3 regions of the Sphingobium xenophagum genome follow, and region 1 is predicted to be linked to each of the others. Evidence: predicted binding sites of a transcription regulator. Region 1 holds the regulator's gene; each other region holds the start of a gene.
What was found. The regulator LexA, encoded in region 1, represses DNA repair genes until DNA is damaged. The targets are predictions, from matches to a motif close to GTTCCNCNCTTGTTCT.
Positions count from the first base shown of each region.

Region 1 (4,027 bases):
CGGAGGTGCCGACGCTGCGGTCCTGCATCGCCGCGCTGCTGGTGCTGGGCGGGCTGGCGCTGGGGCGCGACGCGATCACGTTGCGGCTGGTCGCGGTGGGCGCGCTCATCGTCCTGGCCTTCTGGCCCGAAGCGATGACGGGACCGAGTTTCCAGATGAGCTTTGCCGCCGTTACCGCGCTGGTTGCGCTGGCCGAGCATCCGCGGTTTCGCGCCTTGACCAGCGCGCGGGATGAGGGGTGGGCGCGCAGGGCGGGGCGGGTGCTGGCGGCAATGCTGATGACCGGCATTGTCGTCGAACTGGTGCTGATGCCGATCGCGCTGTTCCATTTTCACAAGGCCGGGATGCTGGGGGCGTTCGCCAATCTCGTCGCCATCCCGTTGACTACCTTTGTCGTGATGCCGCTGGAGGCGCTGGCGTTGCTGTTCGATCTTGTCGGACTGGGCGCCCCCTTTTGGTGGATGACCGCGCAGACGCTGAACCTGTTGCTGCTCATCGCCCATGGCGTCGCCGCCAGTCCAATGGCGACAATGCTGACGCCGGCGGTGCCGTCCTGGCTGTTCGCGCTGATGATCGGCGGGCTGCTCTGGTGTCTGTTGTGGCGCAGCGGGTGGCGCTGGCTGGGCCTTGGGCCCGTGGCGATCGGCGTGACCGGCGTGCTTTGGCTATCACCGCCCGATATTCTGGTGACGAGCGATGACCGCCACGTCGCGGTGCGGACATCGACGGGCGGCATGGCACTGCTGCGCGCGGGCGCAGGCGATTATGTGCGTGACACGCTGGCGGAGAGCGCAGGCTATGACGGGCCGATCGAAGCGATGGCGGACCTGCGGCAGGCGCGCTGCTCGACGGATCTGTGCGCAGTGGGGATGCAGGCGGGCGGGCGGCGCTGGCATGTGCTGGCCACCCGCAGCGACATGCTGGTCGAACGGGCCTTGTTCAGCCGGGAATGTGCCGCCGCCGACATCGTCATTGCCGATCGCGCGCTGCCACGTTGGTGCCGCCCGCGCTGGCTGAAGATCGACCGACGGATGCTGGCGCGAACCGGCGGCATTGCCATCGACCTGGACGATGCGCGGGTCAGTACGGTGAAGATGGCGGGCGACGCTCATCCCTGGATCGTCGCACCGCGCCCTCGCCGCAGCCCGTCATGGCGGCCTTAATTATAACGGCGCAGCAGTCCCGCCAGCTTGCCCTGAATTCGCACCTGTCGCGGATCATAGATTTGCGGTTCATAGGCGCTGTTGGCCGGATCGAGCCGGACGCGCTGTCCTTCGCGGCGGAAATATTTAAGCGTCGCTTCCGCATCGTCGATCAGGGCGACGACGATCTGGCCTTCGCGGGCGACATCAGTGCGCTGGATCAGTGCAAAATCGCCGTCGAGAATGCCCGCTTCCATCATCGAATCGCCCGACACTTCCAGCGCATAATGATCGCCAGCCCCCAGCAGCGCGGCGGGGACGGACAGCATATTCTGCCCCTCCATCGCCTCGATCGGGACGCCGGCGGCAATACGGCCATGCAGCGGGATTTCGATGACGTCATTGGCAGCGATCGGCAGGCTGGGCGCCAGTTGCGGCTTGGCCGGAGCAACCGGCGCAGGGACGCGGTGCATGGCGTCGGGGAGCTTCAACACCTCCAGCGCGCGGGCGCGATTGGGCAGGCGGCGGATGAAGCCGCGTTCCTCCAATGCATTGATCAGCCGGTGAATGCCGGACTTGGATCGCAGGTCGAGTGCATCCTTCATCTCCTCGAAAGAAGGGGATACGCCACCTTCCTCCAGCCGGGTCTGGATGAAACTCAGCAATTCCTGCTGCTTGAGGGTCAACATGCCTGCGGTCCTCCATGGAACGTATAAGGAACACATAGGAAACGGAAGGAGGCGAGTCAAGCGAGCAACAACGGACCGGAAGCGGCGCATCCGGCCATGGGGACCGGGTCCAATCGAACGGTCGATCAGTCCGTCAGGGGCAGGATGGTGACGATGTCGCCTGCGGCTGCGATCGATGAACCGGCAGGGCGAACAATCAGGCAGTCGGCCATAGCCATGGCGGCCGTGGCGGCGCTGTCCTGCGACGTGACGGAGACGATCCCGGCCTCCCCCCGATAGGCGCGCAGATAATCGTCGCGATCGCCGGTCGCGGGTAGCGGCGCGGCAAGGCGCGCCTCGCTCAGGCGCGGGAGCGGCGCGGTCGATCCGGCGCGATGGCGCACCAGCGGCAACAGGAACAGCGTCGCGGTGACAAAGGCCGAGACCGGATTGCCCGGCAGGCCCAAAAATACGGCATCGGCAATGGTACCGGCCATTAGCGGCTTGCCCGGCCGCATCCTGATCTTCCAGAAATCGAGCGTACCCCCCGCCTGCACAAAGGCAGGCCGGACCATGTCATGATCGCCGACGGATGCACCGCCGGTAGAGACGATGATGTCCGCCGACGCCGCGCGTTTCAGCGCAGCCGTCATGGCATCAAGATCATCGGGAACGATGCCCAGATCAACGACGTCGCACGGCAGGGTTGCCAGCATCGCCGCCAGCATGGCCGCATTGGAAGAGGGCAGACTGCCCGCCGGGGTCGGCGCGCCGGGGGGCACGAGTTCGTTGCCGGTCGAGATCAGCGCGACCGTGGGGCGGCGGCCGACGGGCAGCCTCCCATGGCCGCCCAGCACGGCGAGCGCGATGCGCGCGGGTGTAAGGGTAGTCCCGGTGGCGAGCAACAGGGCGTTCGTGGCAAAGTCCGACGCGGCCGGGCGTATGTTGCGCCCGACAGGCAGGGGATCGTCGCTGGCGGTCAGTCGGTCGCGCTCGCGGATGGCATTTTCCTGGATCAGGATCGTGTCTGCGCCAGCGGGCAGGGGCGCGCCGGTGAAGATGCGGCAGGCCTGTCCGGGCGCCAGCGGCGCAGGCACAGCGCCGCCAGCCGCGCTTTCGCCAGTGACTTGCCACGGCCCCGGCCATTCAGCGGCACGCACGGCATAGCCGTCCATCGCGGACAGATCGGCCCAGGGCTGGTCGCGAAGCGCCAGTAGGTCGCTGGCCAGCCAGCGTCCGGTGCAGGCGGCGACCGGCGCTGTTTCCGCTGGCAGCGGGCTCGCAAGGGCGAACAGGCGAACCTGCGCCTCGGCGACGGGCAGCAGGCTCATGCCGCGCGCCAGTCGCCCGACTTGCCACCGCTCTTGGCGATCAGGCGGACCTGGCCAATGACCATGCCCTTGTCGAGCGCCTTGGCCATGTCATAGATGGTGAGCAGCGCGACAGAGGCAGCGGTCAGCGCCTCCATTTCCACGCCCGTCTGGCCAGCGGTGCGCGCGGTGGCGGTGACGGTCACGCCGCTTTCGTCCAGATCGAAGTCGATATTCACGCTGCTCAGCGCGATCGGGTGACAAAGCGGGATGAGGTCGGCCGTGCGCTTGGCCGCCATGATCCCTGCGACCCGCGCGACCGCCAGCACGTCGCCCTTCTTGACCAGTCCCTGCGCAATCGCGGCAGCGGCATCGGCGATCATGTCGATCCGGCCGCTGGCGACCGCTTCCCGCGCGGTCACCGCCTTGGCCGACACATCGACCATGCGCGCCGCGCCGTCCGCGTCGAGATGGGTAAGGCCCGTCACGCGCCGGTCAGCAGGCTGCGCGTCGCCGCCTCGACATCGGCCTGCCGCATCAGCGTTTCGCCCACCAGGAAGCAGCGCACGCCATGATCGGCCATGGCGGTCAGGTCGGCATGGCTGCCAAGGCCGCTTTCGGCGACGAAGGTGTAACCGGCAGGCGCCTTGCCCACCAGTTCATAGGTGCGGGCGAAATCGACGCTGAAATCGCGAAGGTCGCGATTGTTGACGCCGATCAGGCGGGATCGCAGCTTGAGCGCGCGCTCCATTTCCGCCTCGTCATGCACTTCGATCAGCGCGTCCATGCCAAGCCCAAGCGCTGCATCCTCAATCTCCGCCATCTGCCCGTCATCAAGGGCGGCGACGATGATCAGGATCGCGTCGGCCCCCAGCGACCGGCTTTCCAAAATCTGCCAGGGATCGAC
Region 1 is NZ_CP022745.1:2,930,666-2,934,692, reverse strand. It holds gene CJD35_RS14320 (ComEC/Rec2 family competence protein) at 1-1,163, shown strand, start outside; gene lexA (transcriptional repressor LexA) at 1,160-1,831, opposite strand; gene CJD35_RS14310 (molybdopterin molybdotransferase MoeA) at 1,957-3,141, opposite strand; gene moaC (cyclic pyranopterin monophosphate synthase MoaC) at 3,138-3,608, opposite strand; gene trpC (indole-3-glycerol phosphate synthase TrpC) at 3,605-4,027, opposite strand, start outside.

Region 2 (4,027 bases), 740 kb from region 1:
GCTGGACGACGTGCCGTTGGAGGAGGAAGTCCATCTCCAGAAACTCTATCTCGATATTGAGGGGGTTCGCTTTCCCGACCGGCTGAATACGGTGATCGATATTCCTCCCGGCCTGATGAGCGCTTGCGTCCCCGGCCTCATCCTCCAGCCGCTCGTCGAAAATGCCATCAAATATGGCGTCTCGCGCACCTCCAGCCCGGTCGAGATCCGTATCACCGCAAGGGAAGATGGCGGATTGATGCACATCGCCGTCACCGACGATGGCGACAACCCGCCCAGCCTGTCGGACAGCGGCAGCGGCATTGGCCTTGCCAATGTGCGGGACAGGCTATCAGCGCGCTTTGGCGATCAGGGCCAGATCGCCTATGGTCCGCGCGAGGAGAAGGGATTTTCCGTCCTCCTCACCCTACCCATCATCCGTCGGGGTTGCTGACGTCCATGTCCATCCGCACCATGATCGTTGACGATGAACCGCTTGCCGTCGAGCGGCTCCAGATGCTGTGCGCGCGTGAACCGCGCATCGCGCTTGTGGGCACCGCCACCGATGGCGAAGCTGCGCTACGCCTGATCGAAGGATTGAAGCCCGACCTCGTCATGCTCGACATCGCCATGCCGTTGCTCGACGGCATCGGCGTCGCCCGCGCGGTCGGGCGCATGGGCATCCGCCCGGCCGTCATCTTCGTTACCGCCTTTGAAGGGTTCGCGGTCGAAGCCTTCGACCTGGCCGCCATCGATTATATGCTCAAGCCCGTGGCGCACGATCGCCTGACCCGCGCCATCGACCGGGTCGAGGCAGTGTTGCGCAACCGCGCGCCCGAAGGCATCCCTGCACCCGCCGAACCACAACCCGACTGGGCCGAAGAATTCTGGGTGCCCCATCGTTCCGAACTGATCCGCATCGCCACTGACCAGATCGACCGGATCGAAGCCGAACGCGACTATATGCGCCTGCATGTCGGCAGCCACAGCTATCTGCTGCACCAGACGATCAGCAGCTTGGAGGAGCGGCTCGATCCGCAGCAGTTCGTCCGCCTCCATCGCTCCCACATCGTCCGGCGCGATCATATCGCCCGCCTGCGTCATGACGGCAGCGGCGTCTGGTTCGCCGCGCTCGTCGACGGTAACGAAATCCGCATTGGCCGCACCTTCCTGGCCAACGCCCGCGCCATGACGGGACGCTGAGGCGGAACAACGGCGCGTCGCCCTGCCCTCACGCAAAAAAGCCCGGCATTGGCCGGGCTTCTTCACAATTTGGCGGGTACCCCGGTAATCAGTTCTGCATGCCCTTCGCGCCTGCATCGGCATAGCGTTCGCTGGTTTCGGCACGAGCGATGGCGGCGTTGACCGGCGCTTCGACATGCGCGATCGCCTGCGTCTTGCATGCCTGCTTGGTGGCGTGGTCGGTCGACTTGCAAACCCGGTTTGCCGCGCGGGAAATGCGCTGACGCAATTCCCGCTGGTCGGACGCCTTGGACAGGTTCAGGTCGCCATGGCGCACTTCGCTCGTGCGGCCATTGGATATAAATTCACCAGCCGAAGCCGAACCGGCGGTGGCGATCAGCGCGAAGGAACCGAGCGCGGCGAAAAGGGTCGAACGGAACATGGGCTTATCTCCTCAAATCTGCTGTGGCTCAATCGCCACTTATCGACCACCGCCTGTTAGGGGCGGGCGGCGGTCCGGGTGCGAACGGGGCGGGCCTGGGGATCATTTGGGGTCGGCGCCGTCTCCCGTTCGCCCACCCTGTTTAGGCGCGGGCCGATGATGACGCCCGCCTGGTTCGACCGGCGGCACTCCGCATCGGCCAACGACGCTCCCATCGACAAAGCGCCGCGCGGCTCGGACAAACAGCGCGACGAACGACATGAACAGGCCGCCAAACGACATTTGCCGTAACGGAAAGCGGGAATCGCAACGAATGGCGGATGCGGAATTCGCGCGCCTGCGACAGCAGGGTCAGCGCATCGGTCCGCGCCAGCCAAACGAGAAAACGCCCCCGGCGCAAGGGATGGCCGGGGGCGTATCCAGGATGCTGTCGGGCACCGGGATCGGGATGAACTGTTGCGGAAAAGACGGTGCGACATCTGCGCAGCCGTTTTCTGCATGGCGCTCATCATAGCTGCAATGCCGCTGCGCGAACGCCCCGTTCGACAACCTGCCCCGGCAATACGCCCGGCGGCATTCCCCGGCGACAAACCGCCGACCGACATCCACCAACGACATGGGACGCGCCGTTGGCAGCGTTCCTGCGTTGGCCAGGATAGGCTCAGTCGGATGACTGGACGCTACGTCATGGCCGACAAAATCGGCAATGACGCGCAAATCAACGCCCATGTCTTTGGTACAGGGCAGCTAGCTTTGCGCTCCACGGTGCGGATTTTCCCTTCTCAAATCCCTGCCCTCGCCCCATCTGTCGGGACGATCGGCAGATGGACTTGCCCGAACAGAACAAATCTGGAACAACACGCCCCATGAGTCTGACCCACATAAGTGTGCGCGGCGCGCGCGAGCATAACCTCAAGGGCGTCGATGTCGATTTGCCCCGCGATTCCCTCATCGTCATTACTGGCCTGTCGGGATCGGGCAAAAGCTCGCTCGCCTTCGACACCATCTATGCCGAAGGACAGCGGCGCTATGTGGAATCGCTTTCCGCCTATGCGCGCCAGTTTCTGGAGATGATGCAGAAGCCCGATGTGGAGCATATCGAGGGTTTGAGCCCCGCAATCAGCATCGAGCAGAAGACCACATCCAAGAATCCGCGCTCGACCGTCGCGACCGTTACCGAAATCTACGATTATATGCGCCTGTTATGGGCGCGGGTCGGCATCCCCTACAGCCCCGCCACCGGCCTGCCGATCAGCGCCCAGACCGTCAGCCAGATGGTCGATCGCGTGATGCTGCTGCCGCAGGGCACCCGCTTTTACCTCCTTGCGCCCGTCGTGCGCGGGCGGAAGGGCGAATATTGCAAGGAATTGGCCGAATGGCAGAAGGCGGGCTATACCCGCGTCCGCATCGACGGCGAAATGATGCTGATCGAGGACGCCCCCGCGCTCGACAAGAAATATAAGCATGACATCGAAGTCGTGGTCGACCGCCTGGCCGTGGAAAACGACATGGGTACCCGCCTCGCCGACAGTTTCGAGCAGGCGCTCAAACTTGCCGACGGCCTGGCCTATGTCGATCTGGCCGATGGCGTCGTGCCGGGCCGCGAGGATGAAGCCCCTGCCGCCGACAAGAAGATGAAGGGGTCCGGCATCCCCGCCAACCGCATCGTGTTCAGTGAAAAATTCGCTTGTCCCGTCAGCGGTTTCACCATCGCGGAGATCGAGCCGCGCCTCTTTTCCTTTAACGCGCCCATGGGCGCCTGCCCGGCGTGCGACGGCCTTGGCGAACGGCTGGAGTTCGACCCCGAACTGGTCGTCCCCAACGAAGCCCTGAGCCTCAAGAAGGGCGCGGTCGTCCCCTGGGCAAAATCCAACCCGCCCAGTCCCTATTATATGCAAGTGCTCGGCTCTTTGGCCAAGGAATTCGGCTTCAGCCTCGACACACCCTGGTCGGACCTGCCGGGCGAAGTGAAGCTCATCATCCTGCACGGTACCGGCGGCAAGCCGGTCACCCTGAAATTCATGGATGGCCGCAAGAGCTATGAGGTGAAGAAAGCGTTTGAGGGCGTCATCGGCAATCTCAACCGCCGTCTGTTGCAAACCGAATCCGCCTGGATGCGCGAGGAACTGAGCAAATATCAGCGCGCCCAGCCCTGCGAAACCTGCCACGGTGCGCGCCTCAAACCCGAAGCGCTGGCGGTCAAGATTGCGGGCGAGGATATTTCCCTCTCCACCCGCCGATCGGTCGTGGACGCGCTCAATTTCTTCACCGCGATGCCGGACAAGCTAAACGATCAGCAGAACCAGATCGCCAAGGCCATTCTCAAGGAAATCGTCGAGCGCCTGGGCTTCCTCAACAATGTCGGGCTCGATTATCTCAATCTCGACCGCACCAGCGGCACGCTGTCCGGCGGCGAATCCCAGC
Region 2 is NZ_CP022745.1:2,190,805-2,194,831, reverse strand. It holds gene CJD35_RS10820 (sensor histidine kinase) at 1-433, shown strand, start outside; gene CJD35_RS10815 (LytR/AlgR family response regulator transcription factor) at 439-1,182, shown strand; gene CJD35_RS10810 (UrcA family protein) at 1,271-1,603, opposite strand; gene CJD35_RS23400 (hypothetical protein) at 1,760-1,894, shown strand; gene uvrA (excinuclease ABC subunit UvrA) at 2,470-4,027, shown strand, end outside.
Region 2: a site for LexA is predicted at 2,444-2,459, ahead of uvrA (excinuclease ABC subunit UvrA). Genes of this name have one in related genera too.

Region 3 (4,027 bases), 410 kb from region 1:
CTGCATTTCTGGCCGTGCTGGACCGGCACAGCCTGAGCGATGCGACCCGCGACCGGGCCGGACTGGCAGCGATCATCGCTGCCCTGCCCGGCCCGGATGCATTGGTCAGCGGCGACGCGCCTTGCGCGCCTCGCTCGGATTGATGCAGCTGTCCTGCACGGTTTTCGAACAGACGGGATAGTCCTTCGCCTCCGCCGGGGGCGGGGTCATGTTGCCGCCTACGGTCACAGGGTTTGCAGCCGATCCGACGGGTGCAGCCGGGTCATTGGGAACGCCAGCAGGCGCCGGGTCCATGCCGGGGTCTGCCGGGACGGCGCCGGTCGGCATCCCTGCATTGGGATCAGCAGGGGTTGCCGGAGCAGTTCCGGGTGCAGCAGGGGCCGTCATGGCAGGGTCTGCTGGCATGGCGGGGGTGGCAGGATCGGCAGGCGGCGCCATGTCGCCAGCGGGCGGCTGGCTCATCGGAGCCGGGGTTTCCTGCGCGGTGGCAACGCCTGTAACGGCGGCAAAACTGAGCATCGCGGCGCTGGCCAGCATGATCGACTTCATCGGAAAATATCCTTTCCTTCTTTTCTCATGGCCCCATTACGCGGGGAAGAGTGAGCGAAGAACCGGAGTCGTGACGCGCCCGTTCCGGCTGTGGCGGTGAGCCGTGCCGGATGCGCCATGAGATGAAGCAGGAGTGATCGTCTGGCCAATGTGCGCAAGAGAGGAGCATCTGCCCTTCCCTCCGTATCGAACCGCCTTATTCGCCGGGAAAGCGATCGAATTTTGGCAGTTCGTTGGCGGTAGCCATCCATGGCGGCGCTTCGGCCATCTGGATATGCGCCTGGGGTGGAAAGGCCGACTGATCGTCAAGCGTCGCGGTCTGAATATCGATGCCGCCGGGGAAGATGGCGGGATTGGTGTAGAACAGCCCGGTACCGCACGTTCCGCAAAAATGACGGGTCGCGTTCTGGGAGGATTGATAGGCGACCGGCGTGCCTTCAATGCTCACCGCATCCCGCTGAAACAAGGCCCAACCGACCATCGGCGCGCCGGAACTGGCGCGGCAATCGGCACAGTGACAGATGGCGCTATGCGCGGGCTCCCCGCTGACTTCGTAGCGGATCGCGCCGCACTGACATTTCCCCGTCGCCATGATTCGTCCTCCCTTGCACAATTCCCCTTTTGTTCTCATAGAAGGCGCGTCACTGCAAGGCTGATGCCTTGCCCCCGCCCCTGCCCAGCCCTAGTTGTTGTCCATGAACTTTCCCGCCCCCTCCTCCACCGACCCCGACTATATCAAGGGCCTGAACCCGCCGCAGCGCGAAGCAGTGCTGACGACCGAAGGGCCGGTGCTGGTGCTGGCGGGTGCCGGAACGGGCAAGACGGCTGCGCTGACCGCGCGTCTGGCCCATCTGGTCGCGACCCGGCGCGCCTGGCCGTCCGAAATCCTGTCCGTCACCTTCACCAACAAGGCGGCGCGGGAAATGCGCGAACGGGTGGGGCGTATGATCGGCCCGGCGGTCGAGGGGATGCCATGGCTGGGCACGTTTCACGCGATCGCGGCCAAGATGCTGCGGCGTCATGCCGAACTGGTCGGGCTGCAATCCAATTTCACGATTCTGGATACGGACGACCAGTTGCGGCTGATGAAGCAGTTGATCCAGGCCGAAGGGATTGACGAGAAGCGCTGGCCCGCGCGGCAATTGGGCGGCTTGATCGACCAGTGGAAGAATAAGGGGTGGACCCCGGACGACATCAGCGCGGGCGAGAGCGAGGGCTATGCCAATGGCAAGGGGCAAAAGCTGTACGCCGCCTATCAGGCCCGGTTGCGCGCGGTTAATGCCTGTGATTTCGGGGACTTGCTGCTGCATGTTCTGACGATATTGAAAAGCCATCGCGACGTGCTGGAAAGCTATCAGCAGCGGTTCAAATATATCATGGTGGACGAATATCAGGACACCAACTCCAGCCAATATCTGTGGCTGCGGCTGCTGGCGCAGACGCGCAAGAATCTGTGCTGCGTGGGCGATGACGACCAGTCCATCTATTCCTGGCGCGGGGCGGAAGTCGCCAATATCCTGCGGTTCGAGAAGGATTTTCCCGGCGCGAAGATCATAAGGCTGGAACAGAATTATCGCTCCACCCCGCATATATTGGGCGCGGCATCGGGCGTGATCGCCGAAAATGGCAATCGGCTGGGCAAGACATTGTGGACCGACATCGACGTGGGCGAGAAGGTGCGCGTCGTCGGCATATGGGACGGGCCGGAAGAAGCGCGGCGGGTCGGCGAGGAGATCGAGGCGATCCAGCGCGATGGCGGGTCGCTGGACGAAGTCGCGATCCTGGTTCGGGCGCAGCACCAGACCCGTGAGTTTGAGGATCGCTTCATCCAGATCGGGATGCCGTACCGTATCGTCGGCGGCTTCCGCTTTTATGAACGGGCCGAAATCCGCGATGCGCTGGCCTATTTGCGGCTGGTGAACCAGCCCGCCGACGATCTGGCGTTCGAACGGATCGTCAATGTGCCCAAGCGGGGTCTTGGCGACAAGGCGGTGGAGAAATTGCACCGGCTGGCTCGGGCAGAGGGGATACCGCTGCTCCACGCGGCGGCGCGCATCCTCGACACGGACGAACTGACGCCGCAGGCGCGTCGGTCGCTGGGCGCTTTCGTGGGCGATGTGGCGCGCTGGCGCGACCGGGCGGCCGCCCTGCCCCATGCCGAACTGGCGCGGCAGATATTGGACGAGAGCGGCTATACCGCGATGTTGCAGGCCGAGCGATCGACCGAGAGCGCCGGGCGGCTGGAAAATCTGGGCGAACTGGCGCGGGCGATGGAGGAATATGAGACGCTGGGCGCTTTTCTGGAGCATGTCAGCCTCGTCATGGACAATGAAGCGCAGCAGGAAGAGCGCAAGGTCACGATCATGACGATCCATGCCGCCAAGGGGCTGGAGTTTGATTCGACCTTCCTGGTGGGTTGGGAGGAAGGGATTTTCCCGTCGCAGCGGGCGCTGGACGAAGGCGGCCTCAACAGCCTGGAGGAGGAACGACGGCTGGCCTATGTCGCGATCACGCGGGCGCGCAAGCGCTGCACGATTCTGCACGCCGCGAATCGACGCATCTATGGCCAATGGACCAGCAGCATTCCGTCGCGCTTCGTCGGCGAATTGCCGCCGGAGCATGTCGATGCGGAAAGCAGCATGAGCGGTGGCGCGTCCCTGTGGCGCGCCAACTGGTCGGAACGGGACGATCCGTTCGCCCATGTCGGGCGCGGCGAAGGGCGCGGGCCGGGGTGGCAGCGGGCGCAGTCATCCGGCCAGTTCAGCCGCGAGCCGGTGCGGATCGTGGAGGCGCGCGCATCGGCAGTGTCTATCGGCAACAAGGGGCGCAGCGACATGGCGTTGGGCCTGCGCGTGTTTCACCAGAAATTCGGCTATGGCACGGTGGCGGAGATTGAAGGCAACAAGCTGGAAATCGAGTTCGAAACGGCCGGGCGCAAGCGCGTGTTGGACAGTTTCGTGTCCATCCCCTGACCCGGCGTGACGGGCCATCGACGCAGTACATGCCGTCGATGGTCCCTGGTCGATCCCGGCCTATTCGGGATAATAGCCGACACCCACGACATGATTGTCGACCAGTTCGATCAGCGACATCTTGCGTTCGACCCGATTGTCAGCGCGGTTGAGCCAGACATAATTGATCTTTCCATGGCCGCTGGTGCGGGCAATCTCTATCATGTCGCGCACGATCGGTTTGCCTTCCGCATCGGTCAGATCGCTGACATCGCGGCCGACCAAGCCGGGATGCGCGCCATAGGCTTCGTAGACCCCGTTCAGGTCGAAAACGAACACATAGAGTTCCCCGGTGTTGAATGCCCCGTCCTTTTGATTGAACGCAGCAAAGGCAGGCCCGGCACCGGCCGTCTTGATGGTCGCCACGGCTTTTTCGAGCATGGCCTGCGCCTGTGCTGCATCGGCATGCGGGGCGGCCAGGGCGGGGGCGGCGGAAAGCGCGAGGGCGCAGACCATAGCCGTGAGGG
Region 3 is NZ_CP022745.1:2,517,275-2,521,301, reverse strand. It holds gene CJD35_RS12285 (RrF2 family transcriptional regulator) at 1-143, shown strand, start outside; gene CJD35_RS12280 (hypothetical protein) at 106-549, opposite strand; gene CJD35_RS12275 (GFA family protein) at 746-1,141, opposite strand; gene CJD35_RS12270 (ATP-dependent helicase) at 1,245-3,521, shown strand; gene CJD35_RS12265 (cache domain-containing protein) at 3,582-4,027, opposite strand, start outside.
Region 3: a site for LexA is predicted at 1,162-1,177, ahead of CJD35_RS12270 (ATP-dependent helicase). Genes of this name have one in related genera too.